DNA from 2 places in the Desulfuromonas acetoxidans DSM 684 genome. Region 2 is predicted to be linked to the other one. Evidence: riboswitches for the same ligand, from Rfam matches in the RefSeq annotation. Region 2 holds a riboswitch; the other holds the start of a gene.

Region 1 (7,743 bases), on a different contig from region 2:
GGATTCTTCCTGCGGAATGTCAACGTTCTCGCCATCGACAATCAGGATTATCCGCCGCTGCAAGGCTTCAGAGTACACCCCAAGCTCTATCAGCTTCCACACGCCCAACTCCTTGACGGCATAGACATAGGCCGTTGCTTCACCTTTGGGACCACTGACCGAGTAGCCAAGTGAAGCCTGCCCACCAGCGGTGCTGACGGAAATATTTCCGGAAACAAAAAAGCCCGCCTCAACAGGCTCACCCAACAGTTTGATCACGCGTTGATTGTGCTGAAGCTGTGCCAGCGACATCGTGTAGGCATCGCTGCTTTTCATGCCCATGGAGATGGAAAGAATCAACGCCGGCAAGCCCACGCACACGAGGAGGAGTCCGGCAAGCCCCCAACGCTTCTGGCTTTTTTTGAAATGCTCGACGCTGCGCCACGTCCGGTTTTGCCACGCCCATTTATTGCCTTTGGCGCCCAGAACAAACGGCATGGCAAAATTGACAATGGGCACAAACATCAGCAAGGCAATAAAGGTGCTGTTGCCGATGCCCCAGATCCAGTTGAGAAAAAAAGCCCCCCAGTTCCACCCTTTGATTTCAGGTGGAAGTGTGCTGTTTTTCCCCTGGCCGGAATTGTTTTCAATTGTAAAGTCCATTGGCTCTCCTGCTGTTGTCTAATCGTTTGAACAGAACTCCAGCCATTTTTTAAGCTGCAACGCACGTTGTTTCACAATGTCCTGGGTCAGTTCTTCAGCATCACCAGCTCTCATCAATAAAAACATTGTCCCAGAACGTGTGGAATATTTCTGATTGAGCAGCAGGGTGTTGAAATCAATGCTCAGGTCCCGCTCTTTGAGCCAGGCTCGCTGCGATTGTTTCAACGCCTCCTGGCCTTGTTTATCCAGTGTGTTGTAAAGCGCATGATAGTAATCGTTCAGCTCCCGATCCCAGAGTTCAGAACCGATAAAGCAGGGAATACCACGGGTCCCTCCGTAGGAGTTATCCAGACAGGTTTGGGTATATTCGCCATAGAATTTTTCAAAATCACTGACCGTTGCGAAGTCGCGCAACGCAGGGAACGCATCGACTTTCTTATAGTCAAAGGCCTGGGCAGACACGCTGTGGAGAACAAGATAAAGACAGGCAATGGCAATTGATATAATGATTCTCATACGAAACTCCCTGCAGTTGTTTTCTGTTCTGTGTTGTAGCCCACCGCATTTCAACAGCGTAAATCATGTATAAACCGGATGCTAAGCCATCAGAAACAGGCTGATTTATCCATAATGCATCGATTACTATCCACCCTGCCTGCACCGGTGTCAATAGAGATCCTTAATTCAACTATTCTCGTTTTTGGCATACGGTTTATTGTTTGGGCGTGCCTCTCGTTGTTTCTGGCTGGTGCCGCCTGACATCGTTGATTACGCTGTTTCCTTTTGACCCGAAATAAATTTATACTGCCCGCCCGCAAACGCCAGAAGAACTTTTTACCGCTCTATGTTATGTTGTGCAATTACGCTACAAATTGGAGTCAAAACACAGCCATGGAACCCTTGATCGACATCGACAACCTCAGCTATGCCATTGGCGGCCAGCCGATTCTGCATGACATCAGCGCGGCGTTTGAACCGGGTCTGATTCACGGCATTATCGGCCCGAACGGGGCAGGCAAGTCGACGTTGCTGCGCAACTTGTGCCGTATCTGGGAGCCTGCTGGCGGCACGGTAACACTGAATGGTCGCGACCTGCGCCACATCCGCCGCCGCGAACTGAGTCAGATGATCACCCTGGTGCCGCAGGAGTCGCGGGTCGATTTTTCCATTCGCGTGTTTGATTTTATTGCCATGGGTCGCCACTCCCATTTAGGGCGTTTTTCGTGGCTGGGCTATCACGATCTCGACATCATTGAGCAGGCCATGGACGTGACAGGCACGCTGCCGTTCAAAGATCGGGTGATTAATCAACTGTCCGGCGGCGAAAGCCAACTGGTGAGCATTGCCCGCGCTCTGGTAACGGAAGCTCCGATCATCCTGCTGGATGAACCGACCAGTTCGCTGGACATCCAACACAAGTTGCAGATTATGGAGCTGCTGACCCGACTCAAGGCACAGGGCAAAACCATTTTGATGAGTATTCATGATCTGGATCTGGCGCGGCGCTACTGCGACACCCTGATGTTGTTGGAGAGCGGTCGCTTGTATTGCCAGGCACCGACGGAAGAAGCGTTTCAAACTGCACACATTCGCCAGGTCTTTCATGTTGATATTGAGGAGAGCGAGACACCGCACGGCGTGTCTCTGTTGTTCTATGCATAAACTGTTGATCGTTTTAACAATCCTGCTGTGCCTCAGCTCTATTGCTTTGGCCGAAGCCAAAGACGGTAATACACTCGACTTTCCCCTGAACATGGCCGACCTGCGTGCCGAGCTGAGTGATGCCCACCGCCCGGAAAGTCGCAATAACCGTTATCCACGGCGCGTCGATTATCAGATCCGCACCTGGAATAAAATCACTGATGCCCTGAACAACCGCTCAGCCAGCTTACTGCTGGAGCAGCAACCGCAACGGGTGATTCCCCACACGGTCGGTTTGACCGAGGAACTGTGGGCGATTGTGCCTCATGAGCGCATTGTCGGTCTGCATGAGAGCAGCCGGGTTGCGGCGTATTCGTTTCTGGCGGATCAATTCCCCGCAGAAATTCCAACCTTTCTCACGGAAGATGCCGAGATGGTGATCGGCCTGCAACCGGATCTGGTGATCACCAGTTTTTATTCGTCGGCGGCGTTCAAGCACCAGCTTAATCTGGCGGAGATTCCTCACGTTGAAACCGGTTTTTTTGGCGGCATTGAGGATATTCGTGACCAGATTCGCCTGTTTGGCGACATGCTCGGCGTTGAAGCCAGCGCCCGTCAACTGTTACAAACCATGTCGCACAACAGTGAAGCGATCTGCAACGTGGTCACGCAACGACTCGACGGCCAGGTGCCGACCCTGCTTTACTATGACCGCATGGGCTTTGTTGCAGGCAAGCACACGTTGTTTGATGCGTTGTGCCAACGCCTCGGCGTAAAAAATGCGGCCAGCGAGCACGGCATCGGCTTTTTTAAACAGGTCGGCTATGAAACGGTGCTGAAGTGGAACCCGGATATCATTGTGGTTCCGGCTGACAGCGGCCTGAAACAGCGCCTCACCGGCCAACCGATTCTGGCCATGTCGAACGCTGTCCAGCAACACCGCATTTATGCGATTCCTGAATATTACCTGACCGCATCATCTCAATTTGTTATTGCCAGCCTCAATTACCTCGGGGGGATTCTCAATGACGAGTGAGGCCCACCGCACTGCCTTTGGCAAACCGTTTCTGGCCCTGTTGGCCACCCTGGTATGTCTGTTACTCGGCATGATGCTATCGGTGTCTATCGGCTCGTGGTCGATCACGTTGTCGCAGATCGGTGACATTATCGGCCATGTGCTGGGTGGCGGCGCTATTGACCCGGCTGACCCCATCGGCACCATTGTCTGGTATGGTCGCATTCCTCGCACGCTGTGTGGTGTTCTGGTTGGCTTTTCACTCGGCTGTGCCGGTGTGGTGATGCAGGGGGTGTTTAAAAACCCCATGGCCAGCCCAGGCATTATCGGCACCAGTTCCGGCGCGGCGCTCGGTGCAGTGACAGCCCTGTACTTCGGTCTGGCGGCCACCAGCCTTTATCTAGTGCCGTTGCTGGCGGTGACCATGGCTTTCTTTTCGTTGATGGTGGTACTGGCTGTTGCCACCAGTGGCGGTTTAACCTCACGCTACACGTTGCTGCTCGGCGGCATCGCCTTTAACGCCATTTTTACTGCCATCACCTCAGTGGTGATTGTGTTGTCGACGGAACAGTACGACATGGCCCGCAAGATTGTAAGTTGGTTGATGGGCGATCTGACCAACCGTTCATGGGAACATGTCCTCATCATTGCGGCCATTGCCGTGGTCGGCTTTATCGGCTCTCTGCTTTTTGCCCGCGATCTCAACATTTTGATGATCAGCGAAGAGCAGGCACGCAATTTCGGCGTGCGCGTCAACTGGTCGCGCAATATCCTGCTGGTGTTTTCCGCTTTACTCACCGGTGGCGCTGTGGCTGTCGCCGGCGGCATCGGTTTTGTCGGCCTGATTGCACCGCACATGATGCGCAGTCTGGTGGGTTCCGACAATCGCCTGTTGCTACCGGCCTCCGGTCTACTCGGTGGCGCGCTGGTGGTTTATGCCGACTGTCTGGTGCGACTGGTCGGCAGTGGCGGCTTGCGCATCGGCGTGCTTACCGCCCTGCTTGGCGGTCCGTTTTTCCTGTTTCTGATTATTCGCGACCGTAAAAAATACGTCTATTTTTGATCGACTGTCACGACCACCGAGTTACCTCACCTCAGGTTGTTTTCAACAGACTCTTTTAACGGATTTGACGCTCTTTTTGTATACCATTCGGCCTCTGTTCACATGCTGAACACCTGTTTCAGAACGGCACAGTTTCCCTATTCTCCCACTCGACACCGCAACCACCCTTACTGCGAATAAAATACCTTATTTCGATAGTTTAGCCATACTATTGCCTCTTCGAACATCCCTGATAAAGTGGTTGGTACAGTCTTTGCGTTTTTACCTCGTCCAGCATTGGTTCATTTGACGGCCCTGTGCTGAGTTATTGACACCTCGTGGTCTTAGGGGGTGTTCTCAATCGCACTCCAGATCAGGGGCCGCCGATTGAGACCAGCCCTTAAATCTCCGAGCCGCTACCACCTACGAGCGTGATCATGGTGGTCCGGCCGCCAGGTGGTCCCGGAAACGGTATCGCCCCCCATGTTTGGAAAGGAGATTTCCGCCATGAGCGATGATTGTTCACCTGCAACAACGGAGAGAACCCATGGATAAAATTTTTCGCGTTAACATGACCGACCTGACCACCACTGTTGAAGATGTCCCTGAAGCATGGCTCGGCCTCGGTGGTCGTGCTCTGACTTCAACCATCGTTGCTACCGAGGTTGATCCTGAATGCCATCCCCTTGGCCAGTTCAATAAGTTGGTTTTTGCCCCCGGCCTGCTCAGCGGCACCGCTGCGGCCCAATCCGGCCGGATGTCCTGCGGCGCTAAAAGTCCGCTGACCGGCGGCATCAAAGAGAGTAATGCCGGTGGCACTACCGCTCAGCAATTTGCCCGCATGGGCATCAAGGCGATGATCATCGAGGGCATGCCCAAAGAGGACAAGTTCTACAGCCTGCACATCACCAAAGACGGCGTGTCTATCGCTGAAGAGTCCGAGCTGCTCGGCAGCGGCAACTTTGCCGTGATTGATGCCATGGTGGAAAAATTCGATAAGAAAATCGGTGTTATCACCATTGGTATTGCCGGTGAACTGAAGATGGCGTCCGCTAATATCTCGGTGAAAGACCCTGACGGTAAAATCCGCAGCCACGGTCGTGGCGGCATGGGTGCGGTTATGGGTTCGAAAAAAATCAAGTTCATGACCGTGGATTCCGAAGGTGCCGGTGCGGTGCCCATCGCGGACCCCGACACCTTCAAAAAAGCCGCCCGCGTGTTTGCTAAGGCGATGCTGGATCACCCGGTCAGTGGCGAAGGTCTGCCCACGTACGGCACCAACATCCTGGTGAACATTTTGAACGAAGCCGGTGGTCTGCCGACGAAAAACTTTCGTTATGGTCAGTTCGAGCCGCACGACAAGATCAGCGGTGAGACCATGCACGACACCATTGTTGAGCGTGGTGGTAGCCCTAAGCACGGTTGCCATAAAGGCTGCATCATCCAGTGCTCCCAGGTGTACAATGATAAAGACGGCAACTACCTGACCTCCGGTTTCGAGTACGAGACCATCTGGGGCATGGGTGCCAACTGCTGCGTCGACAATCTGGATCAGATCGCTGAAGCTGACAACATTATGGACGACATCGGCATCGACTCCATCGAAGGTGTGGTCATGTTTGGTGTGGCCATGGAAGCGGGCATCCTGCCGTTCGGCGACGGCGAAGGGATTTTGCGCATGCTGCGCGAAGAGATCGGCAAGGGCACTCCTCTGGGCCGTATCCTCGGTGGTGGTGCCGGTTGTGTTGGCCGCACTTATGGTGTCACCCGTGTTCCTGTGGTTAAGAATCAAGCCATTCCCGCCTATGACCCACGCAGTGTTAAGGGGATCGGCATCACCTATGCCACCAGCACCATGGGTGCCGACCACACCTCCGGCTATACCATTGCGACCAACATCCTTAATGTTGGCGGTTTTGTTGATCCGCTGAAAAAAGACGGTCAGGTTGAGCTGTCGCGCAATCTGCAGATCGCCTCCGCCGCCATCGACTCCACCGGCATGTGTATCTTCATTGCCTTCCCGGCACTGGATATTCCCGAGTGTCTGCCGGCATTGATCGACATGATCAACGCCCGCTTCGGTTGTGCGTTGACCGGTGATGATGTCACCGAGCTGGGTAAGAAAGTCCTCAAGCTGGAGCATCAGTTCAATCTTGATGCCGGCATGACCAACAAGGACGATCGGCTGCCTGAGTTTTTCAAGACCGATCCGGTTCCGCCGCACAACGCGATCTGGGATTTCAGCGACGAAGAGATCGACGAATTTTGGAACTTTTAACCTGATCACTTACCCGCGTAAGTGATCGACCCCATACGAGAGCTGCTGTTCTCTCTTTGCCGGATGTGCCCTCCCCTCCTTGGGCACATCCGGATTTTTTCGTTTTGGAGACCGACATGATGACGATAACCATCAAGCTGTTTGCCCAGTTTCGCATTGATCGTTTCAAGGAAGAACAACGCAGCTTTTCCGCGCCACTGACCTCTCGTCAACTTCTTGGTGAATTGGGTATTGCCGTTGAGGAACTGGGCGTCTTGATGATCAACGGTCGCCATGGCGATGTCGATACGCTTCTTAACGACGGTGACTCCGTCGGGATTTTCCCTTTGGTAGGGGGAGGCTAGTATGTGTGATGTACAACTATGGATTGAAAACCACGCCTCTTCAGGCTTACTGAGTTGGGCCGACCAGCAGGCGGCGGCCAAACGCTTTAATGTCAGCGTTGCCTGCATTGAGGCGATCAGCCTGAAACGTGGCATTCTGCCGACTCGCTACCAGCGCAATGGCGCCATGCTCAGTTGTCACGACCAATTGTGCCTGTTCAGCAGTCACGTTGCCGTGGTCGGCTGTGGAGGTTTAGGCGGTTTCGTAGTCGAAGAACTGGCCCGCCTCGGTGTTGGCCACATCACGATTATTGACCCCGACGTGTTTGAAGAACATAACCTCAACCGCCAACTGTTCTCCTCCACCGATGTGCTCGGTTGTGACAAAGTAACAATTGCGGCGCAGCGCATTGCTCAGGTCAATCCCGCCACTGTAATCACGCCAAAAGTGAAGGAATTTCGACGTGATAACGGCATTGGCCTGCTTGCCGGTGCCCAGGTGGTCGTAGATGCACTCGACTCTATTGCCACCCGTCTGGAACTGGCTGAAGTGTGCCGCGAGCTGGAAGTGCCACTGGTACACGGTGCCATTGGCGGCTGGTACGGCCATGTCACCACACTGATGCCGGAACATCACCACCTGGAACAGATTTATCAACAGCCTGACTCCAGAGGGATTGAAAAAAAACTCGGCAATCCTTCCTTTACCCCGGCCGTGATCGCCTCTCTTCAGGTGGCGGAAGTAAGTAAATTGCTTCTGGATCGCGGCGATCTGCTTGACAATCGCCTGCTGATGGTTGAC
Region 2 (7,743 bases):
AACCGGCAGCAGGACAGCGTTGCAGACACCGTGAGGCAGGTTGTAGAAGCCACCCAGTTGGTGAGCCATGGCGTGAACGTAACCGAGGCTGGCGTTGTTGAATGCCATACCGGCCAGGTACTCAGCGTAAGCCATCTTGTCGCGGGCTTCCATGTTCTCGCCGTTGGCAACAGCTTGACGCAGGTACTCAGCGACCAGCTCGATCGCTTTGATCGCGCAAGCGTCAGTGATCGGAGTAGCGATGGTGGAAACATAAGCCTCAACAGCGTGAGTCAGTGCATCCATACCGGTCGCAGCAGTCAGAGGAGCCGGCTTGCCAACCATCAGAACAGGATCATTGATCGCGATGTTCGGCGTGCAGCGCCAGTCAACAATGGCCATTTTAACGTGGGTGTCCGTGTTGGTGATGATGCAGAAACGGGTCATTTCAGACGCGGTACCTGCAGTGGTGTTGATGGCCAGGAACGGAGGCATGGATTTGGTGGACTGGTTCACACCTTCGAAATCACGAATCTGGCCGCCGTTACCAACAACCAGGCCTACACCTTTACCGCAGTCGTGGGAGCTACCACCACCCAGGGTGATGATGCCGTCACACTTGTTGTCTTCGTAGACTTTAACGCCATCGGCAACGTTCTTATCTGTCGGGTTAGGCTCAGCGCCGTCAAAGATAACAGCTTCCAGACCGGCAGCTTCAACATAACCTTTGATGGTGTCGGCAACGCCCATGGCAGCCAGGCCAGCGTCGGTAACGATGAGCAGCTTGGTAGCGCCCAGTGCTTTTGCTTGATCGCCGGCTTCCTTGGCACAACCTACCCCCATCAAAGATACTGTCGGGATGAAGAAACCGTAAGTTTGATCTGCTAATGCCATTAGTTCTCTCCTTTGTTGCTGTTGTGAATGAGACATAACGTCCGCATGACAGTCTCTCAAATCCGCCCGGCTCCTCCATCGATAGTGATGTGAAATAGATCCGGTAGAATCCCTGCACCAGAACACCTGATTCAGGTACGGACAACGCTACCTCCCCTTAGAGCAACTTGGATGCCACTTTTAAATATTTTTCTAAAAACCTCCGTAATTCAATAGAGTTACATAGTGGAACACCACGTTGTTGTCTACAGAATCGGCAAGTTACGACTTGTCGTCAACGCGACGATTTGATCCAGTTTGGAACACAATGCAACAGCTCGTCACACACGGATCACCAGAATGGAACACCCCACAAATCCTTTTTCATGTGACAAACCCGGAATATCCGGCCTGCCCCGACCGCACCAACCGTTCCCAATTGGCACAGAGCCAGCTCAAGTTCGTGACAATGCGTGCCACTTTGTTACACTTTTATTGCGTTCGTCCTGACACTGAAAAAAGAGGTCCACGGCTCTGGTACAGATTGGAACAGTTGACCTCGACTTGCACAACAACCTGTAAAACAAGGAGGTTACATCGACAATCCCCCGTAAAAACAGCTCAAGTTCCACCCGCATAGCCTTTTTTAATGGCTCACCCTCCAAGATTGTGCACGAGACTTGCACGTATACAGGCTGCCATAAAAAAGAGCTGTCGGTTGCCCAAAGCACCGACACGAAAATAGTTACAACTCCGAGTCTGTTCACCTACCGGCACATCCCAAGGTGGCAGGCCTATGGGTTCTTCGGGAAACTGGCGAGCCTCCCACTCTTGGAAAGGAGCTGACGGACATTAATCATCAAGGTGACTGGTGCCGTTTTTTGTCTTTCCCGGCGATGGAGGGTCATTTTATTTCAACCCCTTTGTTTGAAGGAAAAATTGTTATGAAACAACTGCGAATGGTACTCTTTTCATTGATGATCGTCCTGCTGCTGGCTGGGGCCGCCTTGGCTCAGGAGCACCTGAAGCTGGCCACGACCACATCGACGGAAAACTCCGGTCTGCTCAGTGCTCTGCTGCCGACCTTTGAAGCGCAGAACAACTGCAAGGTCGACGTGATTGCCGTGGGTACCGGCAAGGCAATCAAGCTGGGTATGGCTGGCGATGTGGATGTCATCCTGGTCCACGCCCGTGCCAAGGAAGATGCATTTGTCGACGGCGGCTACGGCGTTGATCGTCAGGATGTGATGTACAATGATTTTGTCGTCGTCGGTCCGCCAGCAGACCCGGCAGGCATTAAAGGCACCAGTGACGTGGCTGCGGCTCTGGCGAAAATTGCCCACAGCAAAGCGACCTTCGTCTCACGTGGTGATGAGTCTGGCACCCACTTTAAAGAGTTGGCACTGTGGAAAGCTGCGGATTTAAAACCAGCCGGCGACTGGTATCTCGAAGCGGGGCGCGGCATGGGGGAAGTTCTCACCATGGCCGATGAGCGCCAGGGCTATGCTCTGACCGACCGCGGCACCTACATTGCCTATCAGGGCAAAATCGACCTGCAGGTTGTTGTTGAAGGCGACAAGCGGTTGTTTAACCCGTATGGCGTCATTCCGGTGAATCCAGCCAAGCATCCGCATGCAAAGTATGAACTGGCCACGGCGTTTGCCAATTTTCTCACCGGTGAAACCGGGCAGAAGATGATTGACGGCTACCGGAAAAACAACCAACAACTGTTTTTCACCTACGAGAAATAAGGATCGCCGGTGAGCTTTATTGTTGAATCATTGCGCACAGCGTTTGCGCTGATTCTGTCTTTCGACGGGGAGGTGTTCAATACAGTGAACACCTCCCTGACGATCTCGAGTGTAGCCATTGTCATCGCCACACTGATCAGTGTGCCCATCGGCATCGTCATTGCCCTCAACCAGTTCACCGGCAAAACCATTTGCCTGACACTGCTGAACACGTTGATGGCTTTGCCGACGGTGGTAGTCGGCTTGGTGGTGTACGGTTTCCTCAGCCGTCAGGGGCCTCTGGGTCAGTTCGGTTTGCTGTTTACTCCAGGCGCCATGATTATCGGTCAGACGATTCTGGCCACGCCCATCGTCACCAATTACACCCTGGCGGCGGTGGTCGGATCGGATCCACGCATTTTGCCGACAGCCCAAACATTGGGAGCCGGCCCTCTGACCAGTGTACTGGTTCTGGTTAAAGAGATCCGTTTCGGCATTATGGCCGCCCTGATTGCCGGTTTTGGCCGCATCATTGCCGAAGTGGGCGTGGCCATGATGCTCGGCGGCAACATTCGCGGCTATACCCGCACCATGACCACGGCGATTGCTCTGGAAACCAGCAAAGGGGAATTCGCTTTTGGTCTGGCCCTGGGCATCATTTTGTTGTCCGTGGCCCTGGCGATTAATATTTTTCTCAATCTTCTGCAACAGAGGTCCCGATGAGTGAACTGTACCGTCTTGAACAGATCCGCTACCGCTATGCCAATGAGCAGCGCTGCGCCCTGGACATCGCGTCTTTGTCATTCGCAACCGGACACCTCTACGCACTGCATGGCGCCAACGGCTCCGGCAAGAGTACCTTGCTCAATTGCCTGGCGCTGCTTATTAACCCGCAAAGCGGGTCACTCTATTTCAGGCAACGCCGTGTCCAGAGGGGCTGGTTCTCCCTGCCACGGTTACGCCGTCAGATCACGTTGGTCCACCAGACGCCTTATCTGTTTGACGGCACGGTCAACGACAATCTGCGCGTGGCCCTGCGGCTCGGTGGCATCTGCTCCAATCAGGCACAGCAGGCAGTTGATGACGCACTGGACAGTGTCGGCCTGGCAGATTTTCACAACCGCAGCGCACGTGAACTCTCGGGCGGAGAACAAAAAAGGGTCGCCATTGCCCGCGCTCTGGCCTTACGTCCCAAAGTTCTGCTCCTTGATGAGCCAACAGCCAATATGGACAAATACAGTGTCGAGCGACTCGAACAACTGATCTCCACCCTGCCCGATCAGGGCATCACCGTGATTATCGCCAGTCATGACCAGGCTCAGGCCCAGCGTCTCGGCAGTCAGGTGATCGAACTTCAGGGGGGGCAGGTGGTTACGTCGGACGACATGATGATAAAGGAAAAATCCTATGCTTAGTTTCCAACAGGCCCGCCAAACCATTCTCGACCATGTCACACCTCTCGGTGTTGAACGGGTCGGCCTTCTTGATGCCAGTGAGCGTATTGTTGCCGAAGATATCATTGCACCGTGGAGTCTGCCGGTGTGGGACAACTCGGCCATGGATGGCTTTGCCGTCCGCCATGACGATTGTTCAAATGACGGCACTCTGACCATCAGCGGCTACATTCCCGCCGGTGGTTATAGCAATGACCCGGTACAACCCGGTACAGCCGTGCGCATCATGACCGGCGCGCCGATTCCACCGGGTGCCGACACCGTCGTGCCGTTCGAGGAGACCAGTGAAAAGGGTGATCAATTGACCATTCGCGGTTCCGTCACCGTCGGAGACCATATCCGCGTTAAAGGCGAGGATATCACCGACGGCGAGAACATTCTTACTGCCGGTTCTCTGCTACGCCCTGCGGAGATCGGGCTGCTGGCAACATTTAATAAAGTGATCGTCCCGGTGTACCGGAGACCCCGTGTCGCCATTTTGGCGACCGGAGATGAGCTGATCGAACCGGGCACACCACCCAACAACCATCAGATTGTCAATTGCAACAGTTTTGCCGTGGCCGCAGCCCTCAAAGAGATTGGCGCTGAACCGATCCTGCTCGGCATCGCCCGCGACAACCGCGAAAGCCACCTGCAGAAGATCAAGGAAGGGCTTAAAGCGGACGCGTTGATCACTTCTGCCGGTGTTTCCGCCGGTGATCGTGACCTGGTGCGTGACATCCTTGAAGAACTTGACGTCAAATCAGTATTTTGGAAGATCGACATTAAACCGGGACGCCCGACGGCCTTTGCCATGTATGGCGACAAGCCGGTGTTCTCCCTGCCCGGCAACCCAGTGTCGACCATGATCACGTTTGAGGAGTTCGTCAAACCGGCGTTGTTGAAGATGATGGGCCACCGCCGCGTCTTTCATCCTACGGTGCGGGCGATCCTCAAAGATGATGTGAAAAAGAAATCGGGACGCACCCAGTTTATGCGGGTGTTTGTCACCATGCAGAACGGCCAGTATCTTGCCAGCACTTCGGGCGATCAGAATACCGGCATTCTCAAGACCATGATTCGCGCCAACGGCCTGGCGATCCTTCCGGCAGCGCCCGACCACATCGGCTCCGGAGCCCAGGTTGACGTGCAATTGATCGGCGGAGACTATGTTTAGGATTGGAGTGTACAATGAATATCAGTAAGTTTGTCATGCCGGAGGTGATCTTCGGCCGCGGCAGTCTCAGCCAGATCGGCGACAGCGCCCTGCGTATCGGCGCCTCGAAAGTGTTTGTCGTCAGTGATGAAGATGTGATCAATGCCGGCTGGGTCGATAAAGCCAAGCATTACCTCCATGCCAGCGGCCTTGAAACGGTCACCTACGCAGCGCTGACCACCAATCCCAAGGACTACGAAGTGGATGAAGGCCTGCTGCGCTACCTCGAATCCGGTTGCGACGCCATTGTCGTGGTCGGCGGCGGCAGCCCGACAGACGTTGCCAAGGCGATTGCCATCCTGGCCACCAACGGCGGTGTGCTGCGCGACTACGAAGGGATCAACAAAGTCACCCGGCCGTTGCCACCAATGGTGATCGCTCCCAGTACCGCTGGGGCTGGTTCCGAAGTCACCCAGTTTGCCATCATCGTCGATTCCAAACGGCAGCTGAAAATGTCGATCATCTCCAAATCACTGGTGCCGGATATCGCCATCGTCGACCCGGAGTTACTGCGCACCAAGGATTCCGCTCTGGCCGCCGCCACCGGCATCGATGCCTTTACCCACGGTATTGAAACCTATGTGTCGCTGGCGGCAACACCGATGACCGAGATCCATTCACTCAAATGCATTGAACTGGCATCACAGTATCTGCGCAAGGCGGTCAACGACCGCAGTGACATGGATGCCAACACCAATATGTCGATGGCCAGTCTCACCGGGGGCCTGGCACTGTCCAACGCCATTCTCGGTGCCACCCATGCCATGACCCATCAGGTGGACGGCCTGCTTGATAAACATCATGGTGAGTCCAATGCGGCAATCCTGCCCCATGTTATGGAATTCAACCTGCCCGCCTGTCCGGAGAAATTCCGCGACATCGCTATTGCCATGGGAGAGCAGGTACGCGGCATGACCGTAGAAGAAGCCGCCCGACAATCCATTGTCGCCGTCAACAATCTGCTGTCCGATATCGGACTTCATCAGGGCTTGGGCGAAATCGGTTTGCCGCTCGATGCCATTGACCGCCTGAGTCACAACGCGTTGAACGATGCCTGTCTGGTCACCAACCCGCGGCCGGCCAGTTACGAGCAGATCGCGGAAATTTTCCACAAAGCCATGTAGCAACAACACGGCTGAGGAGGAACGATGGGCAACAAGGAACATCTGTTACAGCAACTGACCGGCGTGGATTCTTCCAAGCTCAACTACTATGTTGAGCTGAAGAAGAAAAACGAGGAGATTCTCAAGCAGAACACACTGCTGGAGATTCTCCATCAGTTGACCCGTGACATCAATATCCATATGACGATTGAGGATATTCTTGATCGGACGTTTCTCAAGCTGCCTCAGGCGATCCCCTGCGACTTCCTCAGCGTCGCCACCCTGTCCATGGAACGCCTCAGCCTTAAGGCTGCCGTACCCAGTGACTTCTGCACCATGGACGAACTGCCCAAAGACTCTTACAGCTGGCAGGTAATCCGCAGCAAAAAAGCCACCAGCTTTGATCCGGCCACCAGTTATCTGGCCCAAATGCACCGCAAAGATATCTACCCGATTGAGCTGAAATCTCTGGCGATCGCGCCGATGTTTGTGCGTTCCGAGGTGATCGGCGTGCTGCTGGTGGCCAGTTTCAACCATGATGCGTATCAGGAGGCGGAGCTGTCCGCCATTCAACATCTGGCCGACCATTTGTCGATCAGTATCCAGAATTCCCGCCTGTACACCCAGGTTTCACGGGCAAAACAGGAGTGGGAGCAGACCTTCCGCGCCGTGACCGACCCCATTGTGCTGGTCGACCTCGATTACAATGTGATCCTGCATAACGGCCACTTGCCGGAACAGATGCGCAAAACCTGGGAACAGTCGAACAGCAACAAATGTTATGCCTGTCTGCATGGCCTTCTCGAACCCTGTCCGGACTGCCCGATGGAGGAGATGCAGAAAACGCTGCAGCCACAGCATATCCGAATTCATGACGAATCGGGCCTGACTCTGGACCGTTCCCACTATCCCGTCCTCACCGACAAAGGACAGATGGTGGCCATGACCATCATCCTCAAGGACGTGACGGAAAAGGTCAAAATGGAAGCCCAGTTGGTACAGTCGGCCAAGCTGGCCGCCATTGGCGAGATGGCTGCCGGTGTCGCCCATGAGCTGAACAGCCCGATGACCGTCATTATCGGCACCGCACAACTGCTGGCACGTGAACTGGCGGAACAAAACGTCTCTGAAGAGATTGACGATATCATCAACTGCGGGCTGCGCTGTAAGCGCATTATCCAGAACCTGCTGACATTCTCACGCCAGGATCAGATTGCCGTCAGCTCCACAGATCTCAACAGTGAGGTGGAACGGGTTCTGAGCCTGATTCAATACCAGATCAACCGCAACCAGATCCGGATCATTGCCGATCTCGATCCGAAGCTGCCGACCATGACCGCCAACGGTCCGCAGATTCAACAGGTGCTGACCAACCTGCTGGTCAATGCCCGTGATGCTCTTGACAGCCT

Evidence for each region. Region 2 has a riboswitch for molybdenum cofactor ahead of DACE_RS08815 (ABC transporter substrate-binding protein). Riboswitches for the same ligand answer to the same signal wherever they lie in the genome.
Region 1: linked by a shared signal. The riboswitch ahead of DACE_RS13850 (aldehyde ferredoxin oxidoreductase family protein) and the one ahead of DACE_RS08815 (ABC transporter substrate-binding protein) in region 2 are both predicted to bind molybdenum cofactor.

What each region holds. Positions count from the first base shown of each region.
Region 1 covers NZ_AAEW02000019.1:24,534-32,276, reverse strand. Annotated here, with positions in the region: gene DACE_RS13875 (cytochrome c oxidase assembly factor Coa1 family protein) at 1-642, opposite strand, end outside; gene DACE_RS13870 (lysozyme inhibitor LprI family protein) at 661-1,158, opposite strand; gene DACE_RS13865 (ABC transporter ATP-binding protein) at 1,534-2,304, shown strand; gene DACE_RS13860 (ABC transporter substrate-binding protein) at 2,297-3,319, shown strand; gene DACE_RS13855 (FecCD family ABC transporter permease) at 3,309-4,361, shown strand; molybdenum cofactor riboswitch at 4,735-4,854, shown strand; gene DACE_RS13850 (aldehyde ferredoxin oxidoreductase family protein) at 4,888-6,618, shown strand; gene DACE_RS13845 (MoaD/ThiS family protein) at 6,735-6,962, shown strand; gene DACE_RS13840 (HesA/MoeB/ThiF family protein) at 6,964-7,743, shown strand, end outside.
Region 2 covers NZ_AAEW02000009.1:8,518-16,260, forward strand. Annotated here, with positions in the region: gene DACE_RS08810 (iron-containing alcohol dehydrogenase) at 1-873, opposite strand, end outside; molybdenum cofactor riboswitch at 1,592-1,710, shown strand; gene DACE_RS08815 (ABC transporter substrate-binding protein) at 1,797-2,603, shown strand; gene DACE_RS08820 (ABC transporter permease) at 2,613-3,305, shown strand; gene DACE_RS08825 (ABC transporter ATP-binding protein) at 3,302-3,997, shown strand; gene DACE_RS08830 (molybdopterin molybdotransferase MoeA) at 3,990-5,192, shown strand; gene DACE_RS08835 (iron-containing alcohol dehydrogenase) at 5,207-6,355, shown strand; gene DACE_RS08840 (sensor histidine kinase) at 6,380-7,743, shown strand, end outside.